2 regions of the Paenibacillus sp. SJS-P3 genome follow, and region 1 is predicted to be linked to the other one. Evidence: riboswitches for the same ligand, from Rfam matches in the RefSeq annotation. Region 1 holds a riboswitch; the other holds the start of a gene.
The links. A riboswitch is a leader RNA that binds a small molecule or an ion and turns the genes downstream of it on or off. The one in region 1 is predicted to bind ZMP and ZTP.
Positions count from the first base shown of each region.

Region 2: it holds a riboswitch for ZMP and ZTP, as region 1 does, so the genes downstream of both, AC06G8_RS00855 (bifunctional 5,10-methylenetetrahydrofolate dehydrogenase/5,10-methenyltetrahydrofolate cyclohydrolase) here and AC06G8_RS20865 (TIGR01440 family protein) in region 1, are expected to answer to the same signal.

Region 1 covers NZ_CM160043.1:4,554,037-4,569,816, reverse strand. Annotated here, with positions in the region: gene AC06G8_RS20910 (hypothetical protein) at 152-352, shown strand; gene ychF (redox-regulated ATPase YchF) at 587-1,687, shown strand; gene prfA (peptide chain release factor 1) at 1,907-2,980, shown strand; gene prmC (peptide chain release factor N(5)-glutamine methyltransferase) at 3,237-4,283, shown strand; gene spoIIR (stage II sporulation protein R) at 4,701-5,471, shown strand; gene AC06G8_RS20885 (L-threonylcarbamoyladenylate synthase) at 5,797-6,915, shown strand; gene AC06G8_RS20880 (hypothetical protein) at 7,245-7,568, opposite strand; gene AC06G8_RS20875 (manganese efflux pump MntP) at 7,598-8,164, shown strand; gene AC06G8_RS20870 (low molecular weight protein arginine phosphatase) at 8,216-8,812, shown strand; ZMP/ZTP riboswitch at 8,938-9,019, shown strand; gene AC06G8_RS20865 (TIGR01440 family protein) at 9,187-9,789, shown strand; gene AC06G8_RS20860 (serine hydroxymethyltransferase) at 10,005-11,252, shown strand; gene upp (uracil phosphoribosyltransferase) at 11,585-12,214, shown strand; gene wecB (non-hydrolyzing UDP-N-acetylglucosamine 2-epimerase) at 12,228-13,373, shown strand; gene AC06G8_RS20845 (AtpZ/AtpI family protein) at 13,561-13,782, shown strand; gene AC06G8_RS20840 (ATP synthase subunit I) at 13,775-14,155, shown strand; gene atpB (F0F1 ATP synthase subunit A) at 14,167-14,919, shown strand; gene atpE (F0F1 ATP synthase subunit C) at 15,020-15,235, shown strand; gene atpF (F0F1 ATP synthase subunit B) at 15,441-15,780, shown strand, end outside.
Region 2 covers NZ_CM160043.1:175,643-191,422, reverse strand. Annotated here, with positions in the region: gene AC06G8_RS00890 (ABC transporter substrate-binding protein) at 1-388, opposite strand, end outside; gene AC06G8_RS00885 (2Fe-2S iron-sulfur cluster-binding protein) at 895-1,218, shown strand; gene AC06G8_RS00880 (ABC-F family ATP-binding cassette domain-containing protein) at 1,395-2,966, opposite strand; gene AC06G8_RS00875 (TerC family protein) at 3,128-3,922, opposite strand; gene AC06G8_RS00870 (hypothetical protein) at 4,337-4,663, shown strand; gene AC06G8_RS00865 (hypothetical protein) at 4,701-5,282, shown strand; gene AC06G8_RS00860 (polysaccharide deacetylase family protein) at 6,181-7,077, opposite strand; gene AC06G8_RS00855 (bifunctional 5,10-methylenetetrahydrofolate dehydrogenase/5,10-methenyltetrahydrofolate cyclohydrolase) at 7,107-7,958, opposite strand; ZMP/ZTP riboswitch at 8,019-8,100, opposite strand; gene AC06G8_RS00850 (phosphodiester glycosidase family protein) at 8,245-9,180, shown strand; gene AC06G8_RS00845 (GtrA family protein) at 9,197-10,210, shown strand; gene AC06G8_RS00840 (class I SAM-dependent methyltransferase) at 10,348-11,262, shown strand; gene AC06G8_RS00835 (S-layer homology domain-containing protein) at 11,588-13,489, shown strand; gene AC06G8_RS00830 (hypothetical protein) at 13,664-13,933, opposite strand; gene AC06G8_RS00825 (GNAT family N-acetyltransferase) at 14,179-15,591, shown strand; gene AC06G8_RS00820 (hypothetical protein) at 15,682-15,780, shown strand, end outside.

The DNA.
Region 1 (15,780 bases):
GCTTCCGGCGCTTCTGCCCGGAAGCTTTTTTGCATCTCCTGCCGAGCCGGCGGCCATCCTGGGGTTGGAAATAATTTTCATTGCATAAGAACATACATTCTCGTTTATAATAAAATAAGAATATACGTTCCTATATCGAGGGGGTCAAGGCATGGAATTCCGGAAGTGGATCGGACGTGAAGTGGAGATGATTTACGAGGATGCGAAGGGCAGCCTGAGCCGCCGGCTCGTGCGTGTGGAAGGGCTTAGCGGCAAGCATTTGAAGGCTTTCGATCTGGCCAAGCGGCAGCCGCGCACGTTCCGTACGGATGGAATTCTGGCGCTGATGCCGGCCGCCCGCCGCGCGGTCTGAGCAGGGCGTCCATGGCCCGCCTCCTTTCGCTTCCATTTCTGCAAGTCCGAGGGGCCGCCCAAGCCGCGGCTTTTCTTTTTAAATTGCACGATGTCATGTATAATGGCTCCTAGAGATCAAGCCTAACGGCTTCGCCGCCTTATGCGGCGGAGAACGTTCGCGTAGAGAAGAGAAGAAGGGATGCGCGCTTGATACCCTTTCTTATCGGACAAGACTTTGAAGGAGTTGTTTTCATTGGCGCTCTCATGTGGCATCGTCGGTCTTCCCAACGTGGGCAAATCGACGCTTTTCAACGCAATTACTCAGGCTGGAGCGGAATCCGCCAACTATCCGTTCTGCACGATCGACCCTAACGTCGGCGTCGTGGAAGTTCCCGACGAGCGGCTGGATAAATTGACCGAGCTCGTCGTGCCGAAGCAGACCGTGCCGACCGCATTCGAATTCGTGGACATCGCGGGCCTCGTCGCCGGCGCCAGCAAAGGCGAAGGCCTCGGCAACAAATTCCTCGCCCATATCCGCGAAGTGGACGCTATCTGCCATGTCGTGCGCTGCTTCCAGGACGAGAACATCACCCATGTATCGGGCAAGGTCGATCCGCTGGGCGACATCCAGACGATCAACCTGGAGCTGATCCTCGCGGACATCGACTCCGTCGACCGCCGCATCGACCGCTCCCGCAAGAACATGAAGGGCGGCAACAAGCAATACGCCCAGGAAGTCGAAGTGCTGGAGCGAATCAAGGAAGCTCTCTACAACGACCAGCCGGCGCGCAGCGTCGAGCTGAGCGACGAAGAGAAGACGTTGATCCGCGACCTTCACCTGCTGACGATGAAGCCCGTGCTCTATGCGGCCAACGTGAGCGAGGAAGAAGTCGCCGATGCCGAAGGCAATCCGTATGTGAAAATCGTGCGCGAATTCGCCTTGGCGGAAAATGCCGAAGTCGTGCCGATCAGCGCGAAGGTCGAAGCCGAGATCGCGGAGCTCGAAGGGGAAGACAAGGCGATGTTCCTGGAGGAGCTCGGCATGGAGGAATCCGGCCTGAACCGCCTCATCAAGTCCGCGTACAAGCTGCTCGGCCTGTACACGTACTTCACGGCCGGCGTGCAGGAAGTCCGCGCCTGGACGATCCGCAAGGGCATGAAGGCGCCTCAGGCTGCCGGCGTCATCCACACGGACTTCGAGCGCGGCTTCATCCGCGCCGAGGTCGTGTCCTATGACGATCTCGTCGCCGCAGGCTCCATGAACACCGCCCGCGAGCGCGGCCAGTTGCGCCTCGAAGGCAAGGAGTACGTCGTCAAGGACGGCGACGTCATGCATTTCCGCTTCAACGTCTAGCGCGGATTCAAGAACCGAGGGAAGCCGATTCGTCCGGCCACGCCCTTGGCGCAGCCAGCCCTGCCGCCGATTATCGGCGCGCAGGGCGTTTTGCGGTGCACCGGGAATTTGGAATCGCCGCGCGTTTTTCCACGGCTTAACCATTTATGAATAAGTCTCACATATGGTATAATGGATGTCAGGACTTTTTTTACAGAATATCACTAGGGGTGAAGTCAGGTGTTGGACCGTTTACAAGCGCTTGCGGACCGGTACGAAAAACTGAGCGAGCTGCTGTGCGATCCTGATGTAGCCAGCGATCCCAAGCGGCTCCGGGATTTGTCGAAGGAACAATCGGATCTTCAAGGCGCTTACAGCGCTTATACGGAATATAAAGAAGTGCATGCCCAGTACGAGGACGCCAAAGCGATGCAAGGCGAGAAGCTCGACGACGAGATGCGCGAGATGGTCAAGATGGAGCTCGAGGAGCTGGGCGAGCGGCTCGCCGGGCTTGAGGAGCAGGTTCGCGTCCTCTTGCTGCCCAAGGATCCCAACGACGACAAGAACGTCATTGTGGAGATCCGCGGCGCTGCAGGCGGAGACGAGGCGGCGCTGTTCGCTTCCGATTTGTATCGCATGTACACCCGCTTCGCGGAGACTCAAGGCTGGCGCGTCGAGCTGATGGATGCGAGCGAGAACGATCTTGGCGGCTTCAAGGAAGTCATCTTCAAGATCACCGGCAAGGGCGCGTTCAGCAAGCTGAAGTTCGAGAGCGGCGCGCACCGCGTGCAGCGCATCCCGGTGACGGAATCCGGCGGCCGGATCCATACGTCCACGTCCACCGTGGCCGTCATGCCGGAAGTCGAGGAAGTCGAGATCGAGATCCACGACAAGGATATCCGCGTCGACACGTTCTGCTCCAGCGGAGCGGGCGGCCAGTCGGTCAACACGACCAAGTCCGCCGTGCGCGTGACGCATGTGCCTACCGGCATCGTCGCCACCTGCCAGGACGGCAAGTCGCAGAACGACAACAAGGCCAAGGCGCTGCAGGTTCTGCGCGCCCGCATCTATGATATTCACCGTCAGGAAGAAGAAGCCAAGATCGCCGGCGAGCGCAAGAGCAAAGTCGGCACGGGCGACCGCAGCGAGCGGATCCGCACGTACAACTTCCCGCAAAGCCGCGTGACCGATCACCGTATCGGCCTCACGCTGCATCGCCTGGATTCCGTCATGAACGGCGACATGGGCGACATCGTCAATTCCCTGTCGCTCGCCGAGCAGGCCGAGCTGCTGGAGCGCGAAAATCTCGCCTAAGCGGGATTGAGGCGGCTTTGGCTGCGGATTGCAATTGCAGCTTTAGCATCGGAATTGCAGTGCAAAGCGCATCGCGGCACAAAGCGCAGTGCACATGGCATCGCAGCATGCACAGCGCATCGTGGCACACAGCGCATCGCAGTGTACATGGCATCGCAGCATGCACAGTGGCCAACATACGCCCCAAGCCCGCCGATCGGGATGGGGCTTTTTTTCATCAATGCGCAGGTCATCACCCTTCAGGAGGCTCGAAAACATGAGCGATAACGATCAAGGCCGGGCAGCGGAGCTTTTCCGCCAAGAAGCAGGGACTTCGATCCAGGCCGCCCGCAAGCTGGCTGAAGCCTATCTGGACCGCTGCGGCGTGGAGGAAGCGGGGGACAACGCCTCCCTTTTGCTTCAGCATCTGCTCGGCTTGAACCGGGCGGAGCTGCTGCGCGACGGCCGGGAGGCGTTCCCGCCGGAGCGGCTGGCGGCTTGGGAGGAAGCCATCACCCGCAAGGGGCGGGGAGAACCCGCACAGTATATAGCCGGGGAGCAGTGGTTCTACGGCCGGCCGTTCGCCGTCACGCCGGCCGTGCTGATTCCGCGCCCCGAGACGGAGCTGCTCGTGGAGGCGGTGCTGGAGGCGGCGGACCGGCTGTGGCCGCATGCGGCAGGTTCGGCTGCCGCGGCCGGGGCATTGCCGGGCAGCGCCAAGCCTGCCGCATCCACTTTGCGGTCTGCCGGCCTGGAAGCGACGGCCGCCGCTGCTGCGCCTGTCGTCCTCGACGTCGGCACGGGCAGCGGCGCGATCGCCGTCACGTTGGCCGCGGAGCGCCCGGCATGGCGGGTGCACGCCTCCGATCTGTCTCCGGAGGCGCTGCGTACAGCCGAGTGCAACGCTCTCCGTCTCGGAGCTGCGCTGAGCGCGTTTATAGAGGGAGACCTGCTCCAGCCGTTTCTGGCTTCCGGCGGGGGAAGCATGGAGGGACTCGAAGTCGACGTTCTTGTGTCTAATCCCCCCTATATTCCGGCCGGCGATTTGCCGGGACTGCAGCGGGAAGTGAGGGAGTTCGAGCCGAGGCTTGCCCTCGACGGCGGGGAGGACGGCCTCAATCCGTATCGCGCGATGGCGGAGCAGCTCAAATCTTTGACGCGGCTTCCGTCGGTCGTGGGCTTCGAGCTGGGCATCGGACAAGCCCGGCAGGTCGCTGCGCTGCTTGAGGAAATCGGGCATTGGGACGACATCTCGATCGTGACCGATTATGGCGGCATCGAGCGCCATGTCGTTGCAGTCAGGACGATAGGCTCTGAAATGTAGAAGCCGATGCCATTTCCATGCGATCAGGGACGGAGCTGCCGCGCTGCAGCTCTGCCTTGCGTCCGGTGCTGCGGGAGTCGAGCGCTGATCATGACGCCGATCCTGCGGCTGATGCAGGAGGGTGCTGCCGCACGGGGAGATGGCAATCCGGACAGAATGCTTGGTTGCAGAGAACGGCCTTCGCAACCGAGGCTTAGGTTATAAATGGCTAGGAAAGGGCGGCTCGGGCTGTCTTCGGCACCTTGCCTCCTCGTTACAGGCCAGCCTTCCCCGATTCAAGCCCTTTTAATCTCGCAATCTTCGAAATTCAGATTCGCAGGCAAGGTATAGAAGAGCAGAGAGCGGACATACTGGAGCATAGAGACGTTCCGGAACGCAAGCGGCGGTGCCGACGGGTGCCCGAGAGGAGCTTGTGCAATGTCCGTTCATTCCTATACTTCGGTGTCCCGCCCTTATCCGTCCGCAGCTTCCCGTCCTTATTCGGCATCAGCCCATTCGTACCGGTTCCCGTTCCGCCTGTCCTACCTGTACCTCATCGTCTGTGTCGCCTTTCTGATGATGAGCTGGGAAAATGTCCGCAACGACGCCGCTCTGGCGCAAAGCTCCATTCCAAGCGAGGCCATCCGGCTGCGCATCCTCGCCAACTCGGATTCCGCCGTCGACCAGGCTACGAAGCGCGTCGTGCGCGATGCCGTCGTGCAGGCGATGAACGGCTGGGCCGCAGGGCCTCAGACGATCGAAGAAGCCCGTGCCACGCTGCATTCCCGCATGGGGGAAATCGAAGGCGTCGTAGCCCGCACGCTGCAGGATCGCGGATTCTACTACAGCTACAAAGCCGAGCTCGGCCAAGTGGCTTTCCCCACTAAAGTCTACGGCGAGCAGGTTTATCCGGCAGGCGACTATGAAGCGCTCCTTATCACCCTTGGCGAAGGAAAAGGCCAGAACTGGTGGTGCGTCCTTTTCCCTCCGCTATGCTTCCTGGACTCATCGTCCGGCGACGCGGCTCCGAAGGCAGAGGCTGCTGCTGCGGTCGCGGACAGCAAGCCGGACCGGCTGTCGAAGGCCGATGCCGGCAAATCAGCCTCGGCCAATGCTCCTGCAGAGGCAGGACAAGCCCCAGAAGCGAAGTTTTTCATCTGGGAGCTGATCGAGTCGTTCTTCTCCTTCCTGCGCGGACTCTTTGCCTGATGGGCCGGGCGGGAGCTACTCGGCGTCCGAGAAAGAATGAAAGAGGCGCCTTTGGCGGACAACGATGTCCGTTCAGCCGGAGTCCGTCTCTGCTGCCGGATGGCGCGCCATCCAAGCGGCTTGATATCTACGTTCACCCCTTATCAATGACGATGGGATCTGCCTGCCGGCGGACGCGAGCAGTCTTTGCAAGGGGTGTTTTCATTTCCTGCCCGCATGGACGGAAGGCATCGGAAGGTTGGTAACGCGGCGGCGCGAGAGGTATACTGTAGCTATATCGCCGGGGGCTTCCGCGGCAATCCCGGATGAGAAGGAATGGAACCGAATGACGACGACAAGCACGATTTATTGGAGAAGCGGAGCGGCGGGAGCTGTTTCGGCAAAAGAATTGCAGGAAGCTGCCGATCTGCTGCGTTCCGGCGGAACGGTGGCCTTTCCGACGGAAACGGTGTACGGCCTCGGCGCGGATGCCCGCAGCACGGCGGCGGTAGAAAGCGTGTTTCAAGCGAAAGGGAGGCCATCCGACAATCCGCTGATCGTCCATATCGCCGATGAGCGGCAGCTGGAAGGGCTCGCTGCAAGCCTGACGGAGACGGAGCGCGGCTTGATGAGGTCCTTCTGGCCCGGTCCGCTGACTCTCGTGCTCCCGGCGCTTCCGGATGCCGTATCGCCGCGCGTGACGGCGGGGCTGGATACCGTCGCGGTCCGCATGCCGGACCACCCGCTGGCGCTGGCTCTGATCCGCGAAGCGGGCTGTCCCGTCGCGGCGCCGAGCGCGAACCGCTCGGGCCGTCCAAGCCCGACTGCTGCCTCGCATGTGCTGGAGGATCTGGCCGGACGGATCGGCGGCGTGCTGGACGGCGGAGCGACCGGAGTCGGGCTGGAGTCGACAGTTGTCGAGGCTATCGGAGAGCGGTCGGTCCGCATCCTGCGGCCCGGCGGCGTAACGCCGGAGCAGCTGCGGGCGGCGGGGTACGCCGTCGAGTTCGATGCCGGAGCCGGCATCCCGGCCCTTGGGCAGCCGGCGTCCCGGATGGCGGTCTCCGAGACCGCTGCTTCCCAGCCGACGGCGCCCCGCTCGCCCGGCATGAAATACGCCCACTATGCGCCGCGCGGGGAGATGACCCTCGTATCCGGTTCGCCGGAAGCGGTGAGCGCATATATCCAAGCCGAGGCCGATGCGGCGTCTGCGCTGGGGCTTCGCACCGGCATTCTCGCCTACGAGGAGACGGCGGCTTCCTACCGGGCCGATGCTGTCCTAGCCTGCGGCTCTCTCGGGAAGCTGGAAAGCGCCGCCCGATCGCTCTATTCCGTTCTGCGAGAGTTCGACGAGCTTGGCGCCGAGCGGATTTGGGCCGAAGCCTGCCCGTCGGAAGGCATCGGTCTTGCTCTGCTTAACCGGCTGGCCAAGGCCGCCGGCGGCAGGCAGGTCGATGCGGGCTAAAGGCAGCTCCATCTGCGGGCCGACCTCAGCTTCACCTACTTTTCCTGATTCTTCATCGGCTATCGGACATAGGATCCGTTATTTCGTGCAAATCGTGCGTTAAAATAATTTTAACGGACATAGGATCCGCTATTTCAAGGAAAGACATAGGAAACAGCGGGTTTCTGCACAAATAGCGGAACGTATGTCCGATAATTGCAAGGAAACCGGCTTTGGGGCGAAATAGCGGAACGTATGTCCGATAAAACGGTGGGTTCCCCGCTATGTGCTGAAATCGAAGGGCTACCAACGCAATAATCCCTGCTGCTCGTATGGCTGCAGTCCATGCGTCAGACCTCGTCCCGCTCTGCGAGCCAGGTCCTGCGCGTCTGCTCGTCCCGCTCTGCGAGCCAGGTCCTGCGCGTCTGCTCGTCCCGCTCTGCGAGCCAGGTCCTGCGCGTCTGCTCGTCCCGCTCTGCGAGCCAGGTCCTGCGCGTCTGCTCGTCCCGCTCTGCGAGCCAGGTCCTGCGCGTCTGCTCGTCCCGCTCTGCGAGCCAGGTCCTGCGCGTCTGCTCGTCCCCCGCTCTGCGAGCCAGGTCCTGCTCGTCTGCTCGTCCCGCTCTCCGGGACAGGTCATATTCTCTCTCCTTGTCCGCATAAGCTGGATAGAACAAGCCAGCGTAGGTAAGGAGAGATTGCGCAAATGTTGGAAGCGGGACTGCATGAAGGACAGCTGCTCACTTTATTGATCATGGCGCTAGCTCTCGGGATGGATGCCTTTTCGCTGGGAGTCGGCATCGGAATGAGAGGCATCCGGATCCGGGACATCTTGAAGCTGAGTCTGATTATCGGCATTTTCCATGTCGTCATGCCGCTTCTGGGCTTGTACACGGGCCATTACATGAGCTTTCTGCTTGGTCACGTGGCGACGGCCGCGGCGGGAATCCTGCTCATTCTGCTCGGCAGCCATATGCTTCTCGCCGCTTGGAGAGGCGATGGCGAATCGCCGTCCTTCACGGACCACCGGACCGCGGGAGGCATGCTGCTGTTCGCTCTGAGCGTCAGTGTCGATTCCTTCTCCGTCGGAATTTCGCTGGGGATGTTCGCGGCCGACCTGATTCTCACCATCCTGCTGTTCGGAATGGCCGGAGGGCTGATGTCGGTAGCCGGACTGCTGGCCGGCCGGCGCATCGGGAGAAGCATGGGGAGCTACGGGGAAGCGGCGGGCGGGGCGATTTTACTTACTTTCGGCATCCTCTTCCTGCTGTAGGGATATCCCGGCGGCAGGGGAAGCCGCTCAAGGGAAAAGGAGAGGGAGTCCATGCGCATCTTGTTTGTCTGTACCGGAAACACTTGCCGTTCCCCGATGGCAGAGGCATTCCTGAGGGAGCTCTCGGTTGAGAGGGGGCTGCGGCTTGAAGTCCGCTCAGCGGGAGTATCGACCGTGGACGGATTGCCTGTATCGCGCTATGCGCTTCAGGTGCTGGAGAATAACGGCATCGCTCATAAGGGCGCATCGACGCCTGCGAGCGAAAGCCTGCTTGAATGGGCCGATCTCGTGCTGACGATGACTTCCTCCCATAAGCAAGCGCTTCTGAGGTATTGGCCGGGAGCTTCCGGAAAAGTCCATACCTTGAAAGAATACGCCTCACCGGGACAGGTTGGAGCGGCCGGAGAGCTGGACAGGCACTATAGCGAACGAATGATCGCCCAGTCGCTTGGCCGCCGTCCCGACGACGCTGTGGAACGGCGGATCCGGGAGCTGGAACGGCAGCTTCCCCTTCCGGACATCGCCGATCCGTACGGAGGCTCCTACGAGGATTACGCCCGCTGCGCGGAGGAAATCCGCGAGGCGCTGTTGAGCTTGCTGGAGCGTCCGGAATTCCAATCCGGATCATCCGAAAGGAATGAAGGATAGCGGGATCGGCGCGGCAGCGCGCCTTTTTTTCGGATCGCATTCATTGGGAAAAAGAGGCCTTGCAGAAGGCTTATCCATCATTGACTTTCCCTTTTCGTGTAAGCTATGATGAAAGCAAGAAACACGGTTTCCGGTGTAACTGGCGACGAAGTGGGAATAACCACGATGGAGCATCGGAACATACGGCCGGTCGCCTGGGCAGAGAGCAAGCACGCAATCTTTTTTGCGCGCGTTGCTCTCTTTGTCATTTTGGGTAGTCTCGTCTAAAAGGCCTTCGGTCCGGTATAATAGAACCGAAACGGTGAACTTGTCCTTTCTTCCGGGAGCCGCTTGCAGCGGAGACGGAAAAGGGGCTGAGACAGGAGGATGCTGGGATGACGAATGGATCGAAGCCGGAGGCGGCAATAACCGCCGGGGTCGAAACGCTTGTGCGCGAGCTCGCTGGCGGCGGATGCCTGCGGGAAGGACAGCTGCTCGTTATCGGAGTCAGCACGAGCGAGGTGCTCGGCAGGCATATCGGCACCTCGGGCAGCACGGATGCGGCAGCGGCGATATTTGCCGGCGTGGAGGCGGCGCGCAAGGAGATCGGCTTCACGCCGGTGTACCAGTGCTGCGAGCATTTGAACCGGGCGCTCGTTCTGGAGCGTGCCGTTGCCGAGAGGCTCGGACTGGAGCAAGTCGCCGCCGTGCCGGTGCCTGGCGCCGGCGGCTCGATGGCCGCTTATGCCTACCGTCACCTGGCGGATGCTTGCCTCGTGGAGACGGTGCAGGCTCATGCCGGCATCGATATCGGCGAAACGCTCATCGGCATGCATTTGCGCCGGGTCGCCGTGCCTCTGCGTCCTTCCCTGAAGCAGATCGGCGAAGCGCGTGTGACGATGGCGTTCACTCGGCCGAAGCTGATCGGAGGCTCCCGCGCCGTCTACGAGCTGCCGCCTCGGGATGATTTGTCCGGCTCTGCCGGAAGCTGCGACTGAAAGGCGAGCCTATCTTAAGCACTGATGTTCTAAGCTCTGAAGAACGAATGGTTTAAACACTGATGTTCTAAACACTGATGTTCTAATCACTGATGTTCTAATCATTGATGTTTTAATCACTGATGTTCTAATCATTGATGTTCCAATCACTGATGTTCCAATCACTGATGTTCTAATCACTGATGCATCCATTATGAGGGAGGACTTGATCCAACATGGAAAATCTCCGCAAGCAGGATCCTGAAGTATTGAAGGCAATGGGGCTCGAGCTGCAGCGCCAACGCGACAACATCGAGCTGATCGCATCGGAAAACATCGTCAGCGAAGCCGTCCTTGAAGCGATGGGCAGCGTTCTGACGAACAAATACGCTGAAGGCTATCCGGGCAAGCGCTACTATGGCGGCTGCGAGCATGTCGACATCGTGGAAGACATCGCGCGCGACCGCGCGAAGGAGCTATTCGGCGCCGAGCACGCCAACGTCCAGCCGCATTCCGGCGCTCAGGCCAACATGGCGGTTTACCTGGCTGCCCTTAAGCCTGGCGACACGGTTCTCGGCATGAACCTGGCCCATGGCGGCCATCTGACGCACGGCAGCCCAGTCAACGCATCCGGCCTTTACTATAACTTCGTCGCATACGGCGTCGAGGAAGACACGTTCACGATCGACTACGACAACCTCCGCAAGGCGGCCTTCAAGCATCGTCCGCGCATGATCGTAGCCGGAGCGAGCGCTTATCCGCGCATCATCGACTTCGAGAAGATCGGCCAGATCGCCAAGGATGTCGGCGCGCTCTTCTTCGTCGACATGGCGCATATCGCCGGCATGGTGGCCGCCGGCCTGCACCCGAGCCCGGTGCCGCACGCGCATTTCGTGACGACAACGACGCACAAGACGCTGCGCGGACCGCGCGGCGGCCTGATCCTCACGACCAAAGCCTGGGCGGCCGCCATCGACAAGGCGGTCTTCCCGGGATCGCAGGGCGGTCCTCTGATGCACATCATCGCGGCCAAAGCCGTGGCATTGGGCGAGGCTCTGCAGCCTGAATTCAAAACCTACGCCAAAAACGTCATCGACAACGCGAAGGTGCTGGCCGATTCCCTGTCTGGCAAAGGCCTGAACATCGTCTCCGGCGGCACGGACAACCACCTCATGCTGCTCGACACCCGCAACCTGAACATCACGGGCAAGGAAGCCGAGCATGTGCTTGATTCCGTCGGCATCACGGTGAACAAAAACGCCATCCCGTTCGATCCGACCAGCCCGTTCGTTACGAGCGGCATCCGGATCGGAACGCCGGCCGCGACTTCGCGCGGCATGGACGCGGACGCGATGCGCACGATCGCAGACGTCATCGACATGACCCTCCGCAGTCCGAAGGACGAGGCCGTCCTGGCCAAGGCCAGCGCCATCGTACGCGAGCTTACGGGCCGCTTCCCGCTCTATACCGATATCAAGTATTAATAGGCAAGAAACCCCCGTCCGGCGATTCTCCGCTGAACGGGGGTTTCTTTGCGTGGACAGCCGTTCAGCCGCCTTGCCCTGAGAGCCGAACGTAGTTTATCCTCCGTATGCCTGCGATGGAACCGGGTGCGGATCCGGCCGGCCAGCCTTGGAAATACGGAAGCAAGGAGACGGGGACTAAGCCTGCCTGGAGCCATCTGCTTCCGCAGCGATATTTAGCCTTCTACAATGCTTGATGCGCTCGCTCTTGGGGAATGCTATAATAGTTGGGATTATGCTCCGATGCTGTCGGAGAAAAGCAAATTTTAGCGAAATTCAGGAGGGCAACCCCCATGGGCAATCTGGTCATATGCGACCATCCGCTTATCCAGCACAAGCTGACGTATATTCGGGACAAAGACACCAAGACCAAAGACTTCCGCGAGCTTGTCGACGAAGTAGCCACGCTGATGGCCTATGAGATCACGAGGGAAATGCCCCTGGACACGATCCGGGTGGAGACTCCCGTCGCCGTGGCCGAATCCAAAGTACTGTCCGGCAGGATGCTCGGCATCGTGCCTATTCTGCGCGCCGGCCTGGGCATGGTCGACGGCATCCTCAAGCTGATTCCGGCCGCCAAGGTAGGGCATATCGGCCTCTCACGCGACCATGACACGCTGCTGCCGACGGAATATTACATCAATCTTCCTACAGACGCGACGGAGCGGCTGCTCATCGTCGTCGACCCGATGCTGGCGACCGGCGGCTCGGCCAACGCCGCCATCGAAGCGCTCAAGAAGCGCGGCTGCACCCAGCTCAAGCTGATGGTGCTGATCGCTTCTCCGGAAGGGATTCGCGCCATTCAGGAAGCGCATCCCGAGATCGACATTTACGCCGCGGCCGTGGACGAGAAGCTCAACGAGAAGGGCTACATCATTCCGGGCCTGGGCGACGCCGGCGACCGGATGTTCGGAACGAAGTAAGGGGGAAAACCGCATGGAGAAACTGAAAGTGATGACCGTCTTCGGCACGAGGCCGGAGGCGGTCAAGATGGCTCCGCTTGTGCTGGAGCTGCAGAAGCATTCGGAGCAGATCGAGCCGATCGTCTGCGTGACGGCCCAGCACCGCCAGATTCTGGACCAGGTGTTGGAGCTGTTCCGCATCAAGCCGGACTATGATCTCAACGTCATGAAGGACCGCCAGACGCTGACGGAGACGACCGTCCGCGTGCTGGAGGGAATCGAGCCCGTGCTGAAGGAAGCCCGTCCGGATATCGTGCTCGTGCACGGAGACACGCAGACGACGTTCCTGGCCAGCTACGCTTCGTTCCTGCAGCAGATCCAGGTGGGCCATGTCGAAGCGGGCCTGCGCACCTGGAACAAGATGTCCCCGTATCCGGAGGAGATGAACCGCCAGCTGGCCGGCGTTCTGTCGGACGTGCACTTCGCGCCGACGGACTGGTCCGCAGGCAATCTGCGCCGGGAGAGCAAGCCGGAATCCGCGATCTATGTGACCGGCAATACGGCGACGGACGTCTTCCAGTATACGGTGGATCCGGAATTCACCCACCCGATGCTGGACTGGGCTGCAGGCAAGCGCCTCATTCTGATGACCGCCCACCGGCGCGAATCGCTAGGCGAGCCGCATCGCAACATCTTCCGCGCCGTCAAGCGCATCGCTGATGAGTTCGACGACATCGCCATCGTGTACGCCGTGCACCCGAATCCCGCCGTGCGCGAGCCGGCGCAGGAGCTTCTGGGCAATCATCCGCGGATCAAGCTGATCGAGCCGCTGGACGTGTTCGAGATTCACAATTTCTTCCCGCATACGTATCTGCTGCTCACCGACTCCGGCGGCATGCAGGAGGAAGCTCCTTCCTTCGGCATTCCGACGCTGGTGCTGCGCGACACGACCGAGCGGCCGGAAGGGATCGAGGCCGGAACGCTGGAGCTGGTCGGCACGGACGAGACCCGCGTCTACGAGCGGACTCGCGTGCTGCTTACCGACCAGGGAACGTATGAGCGCATGAGCCAAGCGGCCAATCCGTACGGAGACGGGGCTGCGTCGGAGAGAATCGTCGCCGCAATCCTGCATCATTTTGGCAGAGGCGAAAGACCTGATCCGTTCACACAACGTTCATAGTTTTCGGGGGAAGAGCGTCAACTCCAACAACGGCACAGCATACAGTTCAACTGTATGGTTTGCCAAAGCGAAAAATCCCGTCATTTCAAGGTTTTTTTGCCCAAGTTCACGGAAAGTTTGCTATTATCAAAATTGACAAACCTTCTATCGCTTGGATAAAATAATGAGGGTTGATTGGGGACGAACCATGGCCAAAAAGGGCAAGGGAGAAGACCCGCTGAAGGCGCTTGCTCTAGTAGGCGCGCTCGGCATCGATATGGCGGTATGCACGTACATCGGTTATTGGCTGGCAGCCCGTTACGGAGGAACTCCAGGCTGGATCAGCATCGGAGTGTTCGCCGGACTGGCGGCAGGTATTGTTTCCGTCATCTTTATCGTCAAAAAGGTTCTGGAGGACAGCAATGAATGAAGTGCTCAAGATGACCAAGTCTGTGGTCATGCTGCTCGCAGCCGCGCTTCTGCTGATCTGGGCGCTTCTGCCGGATTGGCGCGCGATTGCCGCAGGCTGCCTGCTTGGCATCGCAGCAGGATCGTTCAACGCCTTCCTTCTGCGCAGGCGGGTCGCGTGGATCGGGGTCATGGCTTCCGGGGAGTCTCCCCGAAGAGCAGGCACCGGTATGGCAGGACGGCTCGCGATGGTGCTGCTCGTCGTCATGATCTGCTATCGCAAGCCGGAGGTTTTCAATCTGCCTTCAGCCCTGGCTTCATGCTTTGCGGTGCCCTTTGTTATACTGGTATGCGCTTTCTTAGTCAATCGCCGGCAAAGCCGTGGAAAGGGGTGAAACAATAAGGTATGCATAAATTTCCGGTCTACACCTGGAATGGAATTGAATTCGACATCGCGGCCATCATGGCGATCGCCATCTCCGTTCTCGTCACCTTTGTGTTGGTCAAGCTATTGACCCGTAAGCTGTCGGTCGCCAATCCATCGAAGGCACAGAACTTTATGGAATGGGCAGTTGATTTCGTCCACTCCACGATCGCCAGCACGATGCCGCTGAATCGGGTCCGCCCCTTTCTGAGCCTCGGCTTGACGCTCATCCTGTTCATCTTCATCTCCAACCTGCTGGGACTGCCGCTCAACATCGTGACCCATGTCCATGAGCCGATGTTCGGCATCACGGCTGACGACATCGCGCACGGACATGCAGAGTTGGCCTGGTGGAAGTCGCCTACGGCGGATCTCTCCGTGACAGCTGGGCTCGCGCTCATTGTCTTCCTGCTGGTCCATTTCCTGGGCATGAAGCTGAACACCAAGCATTATTTCCAACATTACTTCAAGCCTTACCCGATCTTCTTCCCGCTGAACATCATCGAGACGATCGCCAAGCCGGTTACTCTGGCTCTTCGACTCTTTGCGAACATCTTCGCGGGCGAGGTTCTGATCTCCACGATCATCATGCTGGGCTTTATCGGTACGCCGTTCATGATCGTCTGGCAGGGCTTCAGCATTTTCGTAGGCGCCATCCAGGCGTTCCTGTTCACGATCCTCACCATGGTGTACATTTCGCAAGCCTCCATTCATGACGAAGATGGTGCGCATTGATCCACAGCAGTCCATACTGATTCCGAGGACGTCCCGCACGGCCCTGGTAGGTATTGAAATAATTACATCAATCACCCAATTTAGAGGAGGATTTTAAACAATGGAAGTATTGGCAGCAGCTATCGCAGTTGGTCTCGGCGCAGTAGGCGCAGGCGTAGGTAACGGTCTTATCGTCAGCAAAACGGTAGAAGGCATCTCCCGTCAGCCAGAAGCAGCAAGCAAGCTTCAAACAACAATGTTCATCGGCGTAGGTATCGTCGAAGTCGTGCCGATCATCGGCGTCGTTATCGGCTTCCTCGCATTCTTCAGCGCCTAATACCAGCAAATTTTTGCTGAATTCGATATGGCGGGGAAGGCCGTTGCCCTCCACGCCATCGTTTTAACCAAGCCGATGCAGCGGGCAGGCCTCTGGGCTTGCGCCGCCTTCTGCTTAGCCTGTGGATTGCAGCTGCCTGCTAGAGTCGGCAGCATGCGTCCATGCAGGTTCGAACGCGATTTGGATGTGGGAAAGGAGTGCCGTTATGGATTTTAAATGGACGTCTTTTGTTATCGCAATGGGCGCGTTCCTCATTCTATACTGGCTGCTGAACAGGTACGCCTTCAAGCCACTGTTCGCGGTCATGGAACAGCGCCGCCAAATGGTACTTGAGCAGATGAATGCGGCCGAGAACAGCCGCAAGGAAGCTTCCGCCGAAATGGAAGCCCAGAAGCAAGCTCTGGCGCAAGCGCGCCAAGAAGCAAACGATATCATCGAAAAGGCTCGGATCACGAGCACGAAGCAGGCCGACAGCATCATCGACACGGCCCGTTCCGAAGCATCCCGCCTCAAAGACGATGCCGTCCGCGACATCGAGAGCGAGA
Region 2 (15,780 bases), 600 kb from region 1:
GATCCGGATCGAAGCTGGTCACCGCTTCAAGCGGAAGATCGTATGGAATCGTCGGGAGATCCTTCAGCGAATCCTGCAGGTACTCCTGGGTGCCGTTCGCTACAGACCACTGGGCTGCCGGCTTCACGCCGAGCGAGACCAGGTAGTCCTCCAGGTAGGAAGCGATGATGCGCTGCGGATTGGCCGGCACTTCGACCTCGTGGCCGAGCCCGTCCGTCATTTTGGATTGCGCCGGCGTCGCAGCCGGAGCCGTCGAGGCTGGCGCCGGCGATGCGTCGTTGCCTGCCGCCGTGTTCGAATTATTGCCGCTTCCGCAGGCTGCGAGCAGCATGGACATGAATGCGATGCTGAGCAGCAGGGCAGGAACTTTCAGCTTGCTTTTTACCACGGGATATCCTCCTTGATGATGGAACCGATGCCGCCATCATTGCCGGCTTGCCGATTCGCAATTCATGACTAGTCTGTTGCGCCTGCCGATATCCAATCCGGATAGACAGATTTTGAAACCCTCAGTTAGTAATGATAATCAATATCAGTTGATAGATCAACCTATTTGGCCTATTTCAAGAAAATAATGTGTCCAAAATGCAACAGATCCCGTCCTTCCGCGGGAAACAACCGGTTCTTCCAAGCCGTTTACCGCCCATATGCCGGAACCATGCCGTTAAAGCCGCACTCATGAGTCGATGCCCGACGAAATATCGAGGCCGTACAATGGCTGTAGCCCGATTTCAACCCATCCCACATCCAGGAGGATTCCATGGACGCCAAGCAACTCATTCCATGCTCATATTAGCGAGATAATAGGACCTTTTCTGCTGTGTTTTTGCAGGTATCAGGGGCATGGAGCTTGAATGTATTTATAGAATTGAAATTTCAAAGGAGGGATCGCGCTTGCCGACGATTCAAATCGAGGGAAAAGAAGCTCTTCAGGCGGGCGAAGGCACGAAGCTCGTGCTCGCGCTGGAGGATAACGGGGTCGATATGCTCCACCGCTGCGGCGGTAATTCCCGATGCACCACTTGCGCAGTGGAAGTGCTGTCCGGCGACGCCCCGGAGATGGGAGAGGCGGAAGCGGCCACCCTGAGGAACAAAGGCATCGAAGACCCGTCCGTCCGGCTGTCCTGCCAGATCCGGCTGGAGAACGATCTCGGAATCCGGCTGATCAAAACGGCCTCGTCGACGGGATTGGAGCCCGGGCCGCGTCCCCAGGACTGAACGGAGCCTCACGCACTCTTTTCTTGAACCATGGGTTAAGTCAACAAAAAGGCCAGGCAGAGTCCCTCAAGGACACCGCCTGGCCTTTATTTGTTCACCTGCAAGGGGCGAGCTTCTGCAGCAGCTCGTTCCTTAGCGTCCAAAAACCGGGCCGCCCTCGGAGCCTTCTGCCCGCCTCACAAATTCTGCATCGTCACTCCGGCCTCCGGATCGAAGGCGAGCATCTTCGTGCCGATCTTGTCGATGAAGAAGCGGTCGTGGCTGACCGTAACGACGGCGCCGGGGAAATGGATCAGCGCCTGCTCCATGACCTGGATGCTCGTCAGATCGAGATGGTTCGTCGGCTCGTCCAGAATGATGACGGCGGCGCCGGACAGGAGGCATTTGGCCAGCGCCACCCGCGCCTTCTGCCCGCCGGACAGATTGCCGATCGTCTTGCTGAGATCCGCCTCCGAGAATTGGAGCATGGACAGGAACTTGTTCACCTTCTTGCGCGGCGCGTCAAGCCCGAGTCCATAGGTGTTCACGGCATGGCTGACCGTATCCTTCGGATCGAGCTCCTCCCACATGCGGTTGAAGTAGGCGTACCCGACGCCCTTCTCCCAGCTCACCTCGCCTCTCTCCGGCTTCTCCTGTCCCGTAAGCGCCTTGATGAGCGTCGACTTGCCGCTTCCGTTCGGACCCGTGATGACCAGACGGTCTTCCTTCTGAATATCGAAGCTGACGTTCTCGAAGATGATCCGGCCGTCGTAGGCCTGTCCGATTCCTTTGACCTCCGCCAGCTTGTCCGGGAACCGGAGCCTCTCGTAAATGTCGGTAATGAGCACGTTCACGGGATGAGGCTCGATCCGCTTCCTGCTGTCCGCCAGCTTGCGCGACAGCCGGTCCTTGGCCGACTTGCGCTCCGCCCGGCTGTCGATCGCTTCCGACTCCATGAGCAGGAGCTCCTCCTCCCACTCGAACTGGCGGTCGAGCTCCTTCTTGCGCATCTTCTTCTTGCGGACGTAATCAGTGTAGTTTCCTTCATACTCCTGGAAATGATAGTTCTCGATCTCGATCGTCCGCGTGACGACCTTATCGATGAACTGGCGGTCATGGGAGATCAGGATCATGGCGCCGCCGAACCGGTACAGCCACTGCTCCAGCCAGGCGATTCCCTCGATGTCCAGGTAGTTGGTCGGCTCGTCGAGCAGGACGACATCGGGCTGCTCCACGAGCAGCTTGGCGAGCGCGGCGCGGTTGCGCCAGCCTCCGGACAGCTCGTCCACCGGCTGATGGCGCGAGCGGTCGTTGAACCCGAGCTTCGTCAGCACCGTGTTGATCTCCACGGACACGTTCCAGCCGTCCAGATGCTCCATCTGCTCGAACAGCTCCGCCTGCCTCGAGAGCAGCCGGTCCATCTCGCTGTCATCCGTGACGGTGCCCAGCTTCTCCGCCACCTCCTGCAGCTCCCGCTCGATCAGGGCCACCTGCTCGAAGCACAGCTCCAGCTCCTGCTGGACGGACAGGCTGCCGCTCATCTCCGAAAATTGGGAGAAGTAGCCGATCCTCGCCTTCGGATCAACCTCCACCTTGCCCGATGTCGGCTCATCCTTGCCCATGATCAGCTTGAACAGCGTCGACTTGCCGGCGCCGTTGCGCCCGATGACGGCGACGCGCTCGCCCTGGCTCACGCGAAAATAAATTTCGCGGAATATAAGAGCATCCTCGTATTTCTTCGTGACATTTTCAAGCCGTATGACGCTCATCTCTTCCCCTCTTTCCCATTCCCCCGACTAGAGACACTCCCTTCATTCTACCAGCAATGGCGGCGAAGGCGAGAATATTCCCGAGCGGCCGCCCCGATGATGAAAAAAAGGACCGGACACCGCTGTGGGCGTCCGGCCTTGCATCTCGGATGAATTCCACGTTACAACGAGCTTCCCGTCTCCGCTTTCCGCTCCGTCTTGGCCTTGCCGGACAAGAACCAGCCGCAGGCCGCGATCAGCACAAGCACGATGTAGAACGTCAGCTTCCAGGCTGTCGATTCGGCAAAGTCATGCGGGATGACATGCAGCGCGGGATGCGCCAGCGTGTGCACCGCCAGCTTGACGCCCACCCAGCCGACGATGACAAAGGCGGCGACTTCGAGCGACGGCCTGCTCTCGAGCAGCTTGACGAACCAGTTGGCAGCGAAGCGCATGATCAGCAGCCCGATGAAGCCGCCCAGGAAGATGACGGCGAAGTGGCCGCCGTCCATGCCGCCGATCTTCGGCAGGTTCGTCGTCGGCAGCGCCACGGCCAGCGCCACGGCAGCCAGGATGGAGTCGACGGCGAAGGCGATATCCGCCAGCTCCACCTTGATGACCGTCGGCCAGAACCCGGCTTTCTTGGGCTTGGCCCCGGTATGCGGCTCCGCGTTCCGCTCGCCTTTTTTGACAATGACTTTCCGGAAAATATGATTGAGGGCAATAAACAGAAGATACAATGCTCCTATCGCCTGCACCTGCCATACGTCCACGAGGAACGAGATGACGAACAGGGACGCGAAGCGGAATACGAACGCTCCGGCGAGGCCGTAGAAGAGAGCTTTCTTGCGTTCTTTCTCCGGCAGATGCTTCACCATGATCGCCAGCACGAGCGCATTGTCGGCCGCCAGCAATCCTTCCAGGGCAATGAGGACGAGCAGCACCCATCCATATTCCATCAATAAAGCGAAATCCATCTTCTTCCTCCTCCAGATGAGCTGGCCGAACGCAAAAAGACCGTTGTTTCCCGAGGATATGAATGGCCTCGGATGCACAAAGGTCTCGCTAACAATGCGGTTCGGCATTGCCAGTAAAGCCGGAGAGTGGGCTCTCGTATTGACGACTTTACTGTAGCAGCTACTCCCCTTCGGAGTCCCGTTTTCTTTTGCGTGTTCGAACAGCTTTTAAATGATTGGTCTGTTGTAGTACGGGGATGAGCCCGGATAGTTTCTTTTTTATTCGGAAAATGTCCTGGGTCCGGCAAGGCTCGGATCCGCCATCGCCGCAGCAAGCCGGAGCTTGCCGGTGCCGGCTTTCCTTGCTCCTTCGTAACCTCGCCATAGGCATCTGCATAGGATAACCCAGGTTGCTATAAAAGGAGGATCTTCCTCATGAGCCCATCCTATTCCCACATGGAAGCGGCGGCAGCGGAGCCGTTCTACAAATGCGAGCCGCATGTCGGCCATACGCTGCGGTCGGTCAAGAGCCATCTGCATCAGCTGTGCTCGCAGCATGCGAATCGGCTCGTCAAGGTGGAGACGATCGACGGGGACGTTTTCGAAGGCTACATCATTCATTGCCACAAGAGCATCCTTTGCATCCGTCTCTCCAATGAAGGCTGCAGCCGCGCCTTCCTGCCGGGACCGGTCAATCCGTACTACAACAATGTGATCCTGCCGCTTGTGCTGTTCGATCTGCTCGCCATCACCTTGCTGTAGCCACGTGCAGTCATCTGATCAAAAAGGAGTTCTGACCATGGGTTTCATGCTTCCTACGCCCCCAGGATTGCCCGGAGGATTTCCAGGCGGTTTCCCCGGGGGCATGCCAGGCGGTGCTCCCGGAGGCTTCCCGGGCGGTACGCCGGGTGGTTTGCCGGGCGGTGTTCCCGGAGGCTTCCCGGGCGGCATGCCGGGTGGTTCGCCGGGCGGTGTTCCCGGAGGCTTCCCGGGCGGCATGCCGGGTGGTTCGCCGGGCGGTGTTCCCGGCGGGTTCCCGGGTGGTATTCCCGGAGGCTTCCCGGGCGGTGTTCCCGGCGGGTTCCCGGGCGGTACGCCGGGCGGTGTTCCCGGTGATCCTGCAGGCGGGGCTCAAGCTCCCTCTTCGCCACCGCCTCAAGCGGTGCCGCAGAAGCCGCTCGTCTCGACCTTCGCCGTAGATCCCGGCGCCATCTCGGGCTGCTCCTTCCGCTTCACGTACATCTGGCCCCGGTTCGGGCCCGGCTTCTGGTTCTATCCCGTCTTTGTCGGGCGCACATCCGTCGCGGGCTTCCGCTGGACCGGGTTCAGCTGGGCGTTCTCCGGCCTGGATCTGCAGAGCGTCGAATCCTTCACCTGTTAATAGCAAGAAACAAGGCTGCTGCCGAGCGAGAAACAAGGTTGCCGAGCAAGACTCGGCAGCGGCCCGATAAGGGTTTTATTGCCCTCCATGACTACTTTTGCTTCGCTCCAAGGCCCGATTTGGGCCTTATTTGCAACCCATGACCACTCTCGCTTCGCTCCAAGGCCCAATTCGGGCCTTATTTGCAACCCATGACCACTCTTGCTTCGCTACAAGGCCCGATTCGGCCCTTATTTACTACCCATGACCACTCTCGCTTTGCTCCAAGGCCCAAATCGGGCCTTATTTGCAACCCACGACCACTCTCGCTTCGCTCTAAGGCCCAATTCGGGCCTTATTTGCAACCCATGACCACTCTTGCTTCGCTACAAGGCCCGATTTGGGCCTTATTTGCTACCCATGACCACTCTCGCTTTGCTCCAAGGCCCAATTCGGGCCTTATTTGCAACCCATGACCACTCTCGCTTCGCTCCAAGGCCCGATTCGGGCCTTATTTGCAACCCATGACCACTCTCGCTTCGCTCCAAGGCCCAATTCGGGCCTTATTTGCTACCCATGACCACTTTCGCTTCGCTCCAAGGCCCAATTCGGGCCTTATTTGCAACCCATGACCACTCTCGCTTCGCTCCAAGGACCGATTTGGGCCTTATTTGAAACCCATAACCACTTTTTCGGCACTCTAAGGGCTGCCGAGCAAGACTCGGCAGCCCCTTTTCCATTCCCCTATAGCTTGCCCCCAAAAAAGTCGACCGTTCCCTGAAAAGCTCAGCTCTTGCGCATCCTTGTCGAGAATCTGTTCCGCGAGCATCAAGCCATCTCTTCCCTGCTCATCCGTCAGCGGAGCGGCAAATGGTCAATGCCCTTTCACCCCGTTGCAATAGGCTGCGTTCAAAGAGAATCACGGGCTTCGCCAAGCCCGCGAACCCGCTCGCTGCAGCTCCCGGATCTCTCTCCAGGACAGAAGCTTGATCTTCTCCGTCTCCCACAACAGCCGGATGTCGCGGTCGATCAAAAGGCGGTACTCCATTTCCCTTTCGCGGAAGCAGGCTGTCGCGGCCTTCAGCTCCTCCGTCACCTGCGAAGGATGCAGCGTCAGCTGCGTGATTCCCGGTCTGAGGCCTCTTAGAATTTCAATCAGCTGCCGCTTGGCTTCTTCATAGCTGCCCGATGAACAATAGGGCAGTGAAACCATATCGTCGATGAGGACAATTCCTCTTCGCCGAGCCGAATCGATCCGCCTTTGAAATCTTTCCTTTTGCACCGAGCTGAAATAAGGCTGCTCCACGATTCCCAAAGGAAGGTTGAAAGGAAGCCCGTATCGGCAGCAAAGCTCAAATACAGGATCCAGAAAATCCCTGCCCGTATGGAGGCCAAGCACGCTTCCGGCATGGCTGTCCAGATGGGTCGGATCGATGCCTCCCTGTATGGCGCCCTGGATCTGGGCTTCCAACTCGAGCCTGACCTCCTCGGGATCGCCCTGCCGTTCCAGAAGCGAGATGTCGGCATGGAAAAATCCATCCTCATCGACCAAGCTGCGCAGCGCCCTCCCCCGATATACAGGAGCCTGAGGCGACGTCTCTCCGCTGGACAGCGTAAGATGGATGCCCGTATGGCTCCGGGCCTTAGGGCTGGCGGAGCCAACGGCTTCCTTGGCGGCAGCGCCTGTCATCATGAGGGATGCCGAAGTAATCGAGCTGCGGGCAAACAGATCCATGACGGCATCGTTCGTCCCTCGGGTCAGTCCAAAATCGTCGGCATTCACGATGAGCAGCCGGTCCTCTCTCGTCCAGTCCATCCTGGGCTTCATCCCGCTCCCGTCTTCAATCAGCGGGCGGAAAGGGCTTTCTCCGCCGCATCCACCGTATGCTTGAGCAGCATCGCGATCGTGACCGGACCTACGCCCGCGGGAACCGGCGTAATCGCGCTCGCTTTGAGGGCGCAGGCCTCGTAGTCGGCGTCGCCGACATTTCCTTCGTTGTAGCCGGCATCGAGAATGACGGCGCCTTCCTTGATCCATTCTCCCTGAATGAACTTCGGCTTGCCGACGGCCGCCACGACGATATCGCCAAGTCCGACAATCTCGTTCAGCCGCTGCGTCTTGGAGTGGCAGACGGTCACGGTCGCGTTGCGGTTCAGGAGCATGAGCGACACGGGCTTGCCAAGGATCGGGCTGCGTCCGACGACGACGGCATGCTTGCCCTCGATCGGAAGGCCGTAATAGTCGAGAATGGCGACGATGGCGGCAGGCGTGCAGGATGGATAGGCTGCGTAGCCGAAGGCGTTTTGCGCAAAACCGAGCGCCGTGACCCCGTCCACATCCTTGTCGATCGCGATGGCCTCGAAAGCCTCCCTCTCGTCAATCTGCTCCGGCACGGGATGCTGCAGCAGGATGCCGTGAACGGCAGGGTCCTCGTTCAATCCGCGGATCACGTCCACAAGCTCCCCTGTCGTCGTTTCCGAATCGAGATGGATCCTCTTGGACTCCATGCCGAGCTTCCGGCAGGCATTGCCCTTCATCCGGACATAGGTCTCGGAAGCCGGGTCGTCTCCCACCAGAATCGTAACCAGGCACGGCACGACTCCTTTGCCGGCTAGAGTCTCGACTCTTTTGGCCAACTGCTCCTTGATTTCCCCGGCCACTCGGGCCCCATCCAATATCAGCGTTTGCTCCGTCATTTCTGCAGCTCTCCTTTTTTTGTCCGCTTAAAAACGCAAAGAGGTAAGGGGTATCCCCCTTACCTCTGCCCAGGCGTACGGCTGCTGTATCCGTGCGCTCCCTCATGGTTGGACCCATGCTCCGCCAGTCACGCACAGTCGGAATTTACTTTTGATGATACTGAAATCAGGCAAGATTGTAAATGCATTTTCTGCGGCTGGCCTGATTGGCGTCCTCCCATTTAAGTTTCATTACAGGTAGCGGATCTAAGATAACGGCAACAACCTCTTGAAGGAGTGATCGGCCATGTTCCACCGGCGCAAAAAAACCAAAATCATTGCTATCATCGCGATGTCCCTCCTCATCCTCTCCACCATCCTGTACCGTCTGGCAGACCGCTATCTGATCGAGCATGCCGAAGTCGTCGTCGCCCCGAACAGCACCGCCGTCGGGCAGACGACGGCCGCTTCTTCCACGGCGCAAGTCCAGTCGGATGACTGGAACTACTCCGATGCGAACCGGACGATAAGCATCAAGAAAGTCCAGACCGGCTCCGGTTCCGATGCCGTCACTTACTTCGTGGCGGACGTGAAATTTGCCGACACCCCGAACGTGTTGACCGCCCTGGCCAAAAACACCTTCGGCACGAACATTACCGAAAACACGTCGGCGATCGCCGCGGCGAACAACGCCGTGCTGGCGATCAACGGCGACTATTACGGCTTCCGCAGCGATGGAGTGATCATCCGCAACGGCACCTTGTACCGGGACGAGCCGGCGCGCGACGGCCTGGCCCTGCTCGGCAACGGCACCCTGCAGACCTATGACGAGGAGCAGACCTCCTCGGCCGACCTGCTTGCCGAGGGAGCGACGAACACGTTCTCCTTCGGGCCGGTTCTCGTGAAGGACGGCGAGGTCGCAGGCGACTTCAGCAGCGTGCGCATCGACAGCAACTTCGGCAACCGTTCCATTCAAGACTCCAATCCGCGGACCGGAATCGGGATGATCGCTCCCAACCATCTGGTGTTTGTCGTGGTCGACGGAAGGAGCAGCGGCTACAGCCGCGGCATGACTCTCACCGAGTTCGCGGACTTGTTCAAGAAGCTCGGCGCCACCGAAGCCTACAATCTCGACGGAGGCGGATCGTCCACGATGTACTTCATGGGCCGGGTCGTGAACAATCCTCTCGGCAAGGGCAACGAGCGAGGCGTGAGCGACATTATCTATGTTCCCCAGTCCTGACAAGGAGGCAACCGATATGACCATCCTTATTCCCTCATACGAGCCTGACGAGCGCCTTCTCGCCCTTGTCGGCAGCCTGAAGGCAGTCAGTTCCGACCCGATCCTGGTCGTGGACGACGGCAGCGGCGAGCAATACCGGACGATCTTCGATTCCTTGGAGAAAACGGGCTGCACCGTGCTGACGCATCGGTCGAACGAAGGCAAAGGCAGCGCGCTCAAGACCGGCTTCGACTATGTGCGGCGGCAGGGCGGCGGCGAGGGCGTCGTCTGCGCCGACAGCGACGGGCAGCATCTGCCTGGAGATATTGTACGGATTACGGAAGCCGTCCGCGAGCATCGCCGCCATATCGTGCTCGGCAGCCGGCAATTCACCGGCAAGGTTCCCATGCGGAGCCGCTTCGGAAATTCGGCGACGCGAATGGTTTATGCCCTCGCGACAGGAAGGCCTGTCCAGGATACGCAGACCGGCCTGCGCGGGTATTCCTCCGACATGCTGGACTGGCTGTGCGAAGTGCCGGGCGAGCGCTTCGAATACGAGATGAACATGCTGCTTGATGCTCCCCAAGCCGGTTATGGCCTGGTCGAGGTGCCGATCGACACGGTCTATCTGGAAGACAACAAGTCCTCCCACTTTCGTCCGCTCGCCGATTCCGCCCGGATCTATTTTCCATTCCTGAAGTTCTGCGCGTCCTCCGGGTTCGCCGCGATCCTGGACTTCTCGCTGCTGCTCCTGCTTCAATGGCTGACGTCCAGCTTGCTCCTGTCGGTCATCGGAGCGCGGATATGCAGCTCCATCTTCAATTACACGATGAATCGCCGCATGGTTTTCCCCCATGGCAAAGAGGCCGCGATCACAAAATCGCTGCCCCGGTACTTCTCGCTCGTCATCGTGATCGTCTTGCTGAACTACGGCTTGATGCTCTTCTTCCATGCCAGCATCGGCATCCCGCTCGTCGCGGCCAAGCTGATGACGGAAGCCTCCCTGTTCCTCTTCAGCTATTGGTCGCAGCGGAGATTCGTGTATGACTGAACAATAAAATCGCCTCAAATATGACAGAATAGTGAACTATGTAAAAATATTTGATAAATTATACCATAAAAATACAATAAAGTCAAGTGTTGTTTTTCGCCACGTCCCGATGATACAACGGAATAGAGGTGATGATCATGGAATCAAAAAGCTTGACCGCACTTGTCAGCGCGTTCTCGCGCGCCTACCACGCCGAGCACAATCCGGTCAAAATCTTCGACGACCGGATCGCCAGGCAGCTGCTGACCGATGAAGAATACGACGGAATCTCCAGCAACATGTCGCAGGCGATCGCGTTCTTCCAGCCCGGGTTCTCAGGGACGCAGGAGCAAGCCCTCCGCAAGGTTGTCGACCATCAGCTTTCACCCACTCCGCTCGGCCGGGCGGCATTTGCCGAGCGGGCACTGGCTGCGGCCGCCGCGCTTGGAGCCAGGCAGTACCTCATCTTCGCCGCAGGCTACGATACGTTCGCCTATCGCCAGCCGGAATGGGCCTCCAAGCTCGAGATCTTCGAGCTCGACCATCCCGTTACGGCCGCCGACAAGCATGCACGCGTGTCCGCCCTGCATATGGACCGGCCTCCCAATCTTCATCACATCGCCGTCGACCTCCGCGAGCCGGATTGGCAGAGACATGTGCTGGCCTGCGCCGGGTTCAATCCCGATCGGCTCAGCTTCTGCAGCCTGCTGGGCATCAGCTATTACCTCGCCAAAGACGATTTCCGGCAGCTGTTGTCCGGCATCGTTTCCCTGCTTCCGGCCGGCAGCGGCATCGTCTTCGATTATCCTGATGAGCAGACATTCACTCCTCAGGCAGGCGAGCGGGTGCAGAAGCAGCTCATGATGACCGCGCGTGCGGGCGAGCCGATGCAGGCAGGCTACTCCTGCTCCGAGCTGGAGCGGATGCTCGAAGAGATGGGTTTGCGGATTGATCAGCATCTGAATCCGGAGGAAATTACCGAGCAGCTGTTTCACGCCTATAATGAGAGCCAGCCCGAGCACCCGATTACGGCCTTCGATCATGTGAACTATTGCTTGGCGGTCAAGAGGTAGCCTGAAGAGGGCCTGAAGAGGGCCTGAAGAGGGCCTGAAGAGGGCCGAAGAGGGCCTGAAGAGAGCCTGCATCTTTCCTGCATCTTTCCTGCATCTTTCCTGCATCCTTCCTGCATCCTTCCTGCATCTTTCCTGTCTCTCCCTGTGCCAGCAACAACCGGCATTCATGCCCTCTTTTGAAGCCGACAGCCCGCTCTCATTTGCAGGCTATCGGCTTCTTCCTCCATTTCGTCCTCCACTCGTCTTGCGGCCTACCGATTTTTCCCGTTACCGCCGATAACGAGAAGAAGGCATCAGATGAATAGAGTGAAGAGGGTGGGAACGAATGAACCGCAATCAAACCGCTTGGAAACCTCGCGAATGGATGCCGAGGACGACGGCCGCCTTCTGCGCATGCGCCCTGGCCGCAGGCATGCTGGCCGTATGGCCGCAGACAGCCGAAGCCGCAGACAGCATAGGGAAGACAACCGCCGCGAGAACGAAGGAAGAGATCGTCGAGAAATGGATGCAGAGCTACCTGCCCATGAAGCGGTCCTTTGCCTATATGAGCGGGAACGACATTTACGAGCAATTGCCGAGTCTGACAGCTCCTTTCCAGGAAGGCAAATTAAAAGCCGAGTATATCGAAGACGGAGTGCGGGCGACGAATTTCGTCCGTTATTTGGCCGGAGTCCCCGATGACGTGCAGCCGGACTGGACCCTGCATCGGCAGCAGCAGAGCGCATCGCTGATCAACGCCCTGAACGATCAGCTCAGCCACTCTCCGGCCAAGCCGGCCGGGATGGAGGAGGGACCGTACAAGCTGGGTTATGCAGGAGCAAGCAGCAGCAACCTCTATATGGGCAGCCCGACGCTGTACAGCAGCGTCCTCGGCTACATGTCGGACAGCGATCCAAGCAATATCGACCGGGTCGGCCACCGCAGATGGATCCTGAATCCGGCGATGACCCGGACGATGTTCGGCTATGTCCGGGCAGTCGAGACGGGCGGTTACGGGTCGCCGTACTCCTCCATGTACGTTTTTGACAAAGGAAGGACCGCTGGCAGCGTCGATTATGATTTCATCGGCTGGCCGGCAGCAGGTTATTTCCCGTCCGAAGCCTTCTCGCCCTCGGACGCCTGGTCGGTATCGCTGAACACGGACCGGTACGACAAAAACGACACGGACTCCATCACCGTAACGGTGACCCGGCAAGAAGACGGCCGGAAATGGACGCTGGACAAGTCGGATACGGACAAGTCCGGCGAATACTTCCGTGTCGACAAAGGCGGTTACGGCGGCATTCCGGTCTGCATTATCTTCCGTCCGGACGGAATATCGGACTTCAAAGAGGACGACCGCTTCCACGTGCGCATAGACGGCCTCCGCTCCAAAGCCAGTCCGGAAACGTCGATCGAATATGATACCGTCTTCTTCCGGATGACGGAAATGAAACGGTTCGGCAGCGATGCGGTCGCGCTTGCACCGGGCGAGAGCGTCCCGCTGCGCCTCTATTCAACGGGGGAAGGCGCTGTGGCAGGCGGAATGGCGGGACAGCTGGAATCGAGCGAGCCGTCCGTCGCGTCGGTGGATTCCTCCGGCGTCTTGCGCGGCTTGAAGGCGGGCGCTGCTTATATCCGCTACAGCAACTATTTGGGACAGGAGAACTCGCTCTACGTCACCGTGCGGCCGGCAGCGCCGGGCGACACCCCGAGCGGCTGGGCGAAGGAAGCCTATGCGAAGGCGAAGGGCGCCGGTCTCATCCCCTATTCCCTGGACACGCAGTACCAGACGCCGATCCGCCGCATAGATTTCGTGCGCATGCTCGTCGGGGTTTATGAAAACACCACGGGAAGCAGCCTTCCGGCAGACCGGAAGCCGTTTCAGGATACGAGCGACTCCAACGTCTCCAAGGCGGTGTCTGCCGGACTGATCAGCGGCGTCTCCCCGACCGAGTTCGCTCCCTTGGCGAAGATTACCCGCCAGGAGGCCGCGGCCCTGCTGACCCGGCTGGAGAGCAAGCTGGCAAGCGTTGCCGGAAAGCCGCCGGGATCCGCCGCTCCAACCGGCGCGTTCGCAGATGACGAGGCGATCGCCTCGTGGGCGAAGGCGGACGTATACCGCTCCGTCGGTCTCGGCCTGATGCAGGGCGTCGGCCAGAACCGCTTCAACCCGATGGGCAATCTGACGGTGGAGCAGTCGATTCAGATTTTCCAGAGAACGTTCGAGCGATTCGCGGGAGAGTAGGCCCGCTGCCCGGGCTTCAGGCTCCAGATTCAGCATGAAAGCGCTAAGGGACACCTCGCAGGGTGTCCTTTTCGGTCTTTCCGGTCGTAAGCACGATTGAAGCCTCGCTTCTATCCGGCTTCGGCCATCTCCCGGAGGGAACCTCGGCTCTCTACATCCCGAGGGCGCTCGGACTTAACGATGCTGTACGCGGCAGGATACGCTGTCCTCGTGGCTCTTTTCGCCGCCATCCTGACCGATAGCAGCAAGACGATCGGATTTCAGCATCATTTTATTTCGTCTTGAATCGATTCTGTATTGGCCGGCTTGGGCACTTGCTTCTCGCTCTTTTCGACCATGTACGATTATTCCATCTTCAAGCAAATAGGCGATATAGGCGCTCCCCGCATCGACAGCGGCGATCTGCCGGCCATGCTGCTCGTGCCCTCGGAATTCACTCGGCAAACAGCCGCCCCCGGCTCTCTTCGTATAAAACTCTTTAGTCTAAATTACCCCTTGATCCTACTGGGAATATATTCAACCATATTTTACGAGGGAAAGATTTAATCCGCTCCAAACCTAAACATTAAATCCCTACTACGATTGAGGAGTGATGGTGGTTGAAGACGAACGAACATACAAATGAACCTGTGAGAGGTCGCTATTTGTAACCCTTACACCTCTCATTAGGCCATGGGAGGCAACCGGAAATGATGTCGCTAAAAAACATGGTACGGGGAACGGAAAACGATTCCTCGGCCAAACAACTGATTTCATGCTGGGAGCATGATGCCAACACGCTGACGTTTTGGAGAGCAAGCAGCAATTTTGTCTACTTGTCTGAAAGAAACGGCGTTCGGCAATTTCTACGGTATATCCATGAAGAGGACAACAGTCTCGAGAATATTCGGGCAGAGCTTGATTTCATCCTGTATCTGATATCGTCCGGCTATCCGGCTGCCGCTCCTGTCCTATCCCGATACGGCAACTGGATCGAAACGATCCGGACGGCAGATGGATCGTACTTCGGCGTTGTATTTGAACAAGCCAAGGGAAACCATATTCCGCTAGATCTCATGACGGATCGGCATGCCGAAGAGTGGGGAAGGTCGCTTGCTTCGCTGCATCTTTTATCCGAGTCTTATTCGGCCGTGTCGAAATCCCGACAAAGCTGGATGGACGCCCTAAACTTCATCGCCTCCGTATTGCAGCGGCATCCCTCGGAGGAAATGGCCCGGCACGAGCTAGAACGCATCCGTGAACAGCTCTCCAAGCTTCCGACTGAAGAGAGACATATGGGCTTGATTCATTATGACTTCGAAACGGACAATATTTTTTATGACGAAGAGGAATCCCGCTTTTCCGTCATCGATTTTGACGATGCCATGATCCACTGGTACGGGATGGATGCAGCATCGGCCCTGAGCGATCTGGCGGAGCAAGAGGATGCCGGCGCCCAGCGGAAAATCGAGCATTTTCTAATCGGGTATCGGTCCATTAAACCGTTGGATGAACGCTGTGTGCAGACGTTCCCTCTTTTTCAAAGGTTTGCAGACCTGTATGCGTTCGCACGTCTCCTCCGCAGCGTGGAGAATATGGATATCCATCGCTCGCCCGAGTGGGCTCTTCAGCTTCGGATCAAGCTCTTGAAGGCGTGCGATCGGCTGCGGTACCGCTTGAGGCCGACAGTAGAACTGCGACCCATCGATCCAAATAACTGGTACGCTTGCACCCAGCTTGAAGTCACGGACGAGCAGAAGGACGTATTTCCTGTACCTGCGGTCTATTGGCTCGCTGAGTCCGCCTATTGCGGGTTCACTCCTCTCGCGATGTACACGGATGAACAACTCGCGGGATTCGCGGTGTACGCTATCGATCCCTCTGACGGAAGCTGCTGGATCATGGCTTTTATGCTGGATCGCAAGTTCCAAGGAAGAGGGCTTGGACGCTCCGGAATGAAAGAGCTCATGCGATATATCGAGGAGAAGCAATTGGGCGGCACGATCAAGCTCGGTCATCGGCCCGACAACATGCGGGCATCCGGCCTTTATGCTTCTCTCGGCTTTGCAGAGGTGAGCCGGGATGAGCGCGAAGTGGTGCGGGAATGGAGATTCCAGCCATGATCATTCCGTGCAGGGGAAGCAGCAAACTCTCTCTGGAAAACAGTAACCATTTTCAAATTCCCGACGTCTGATGGATGAGGTGATCCTAGGATGAATCGGAACGTCAACTACGCCGCAGCTTCGCTCCTGACGCTAGTGCTCGCCGCAGGCTGCGGTGCCGATCAAGAAGCGCCGCGCAGCCGCCAGCCC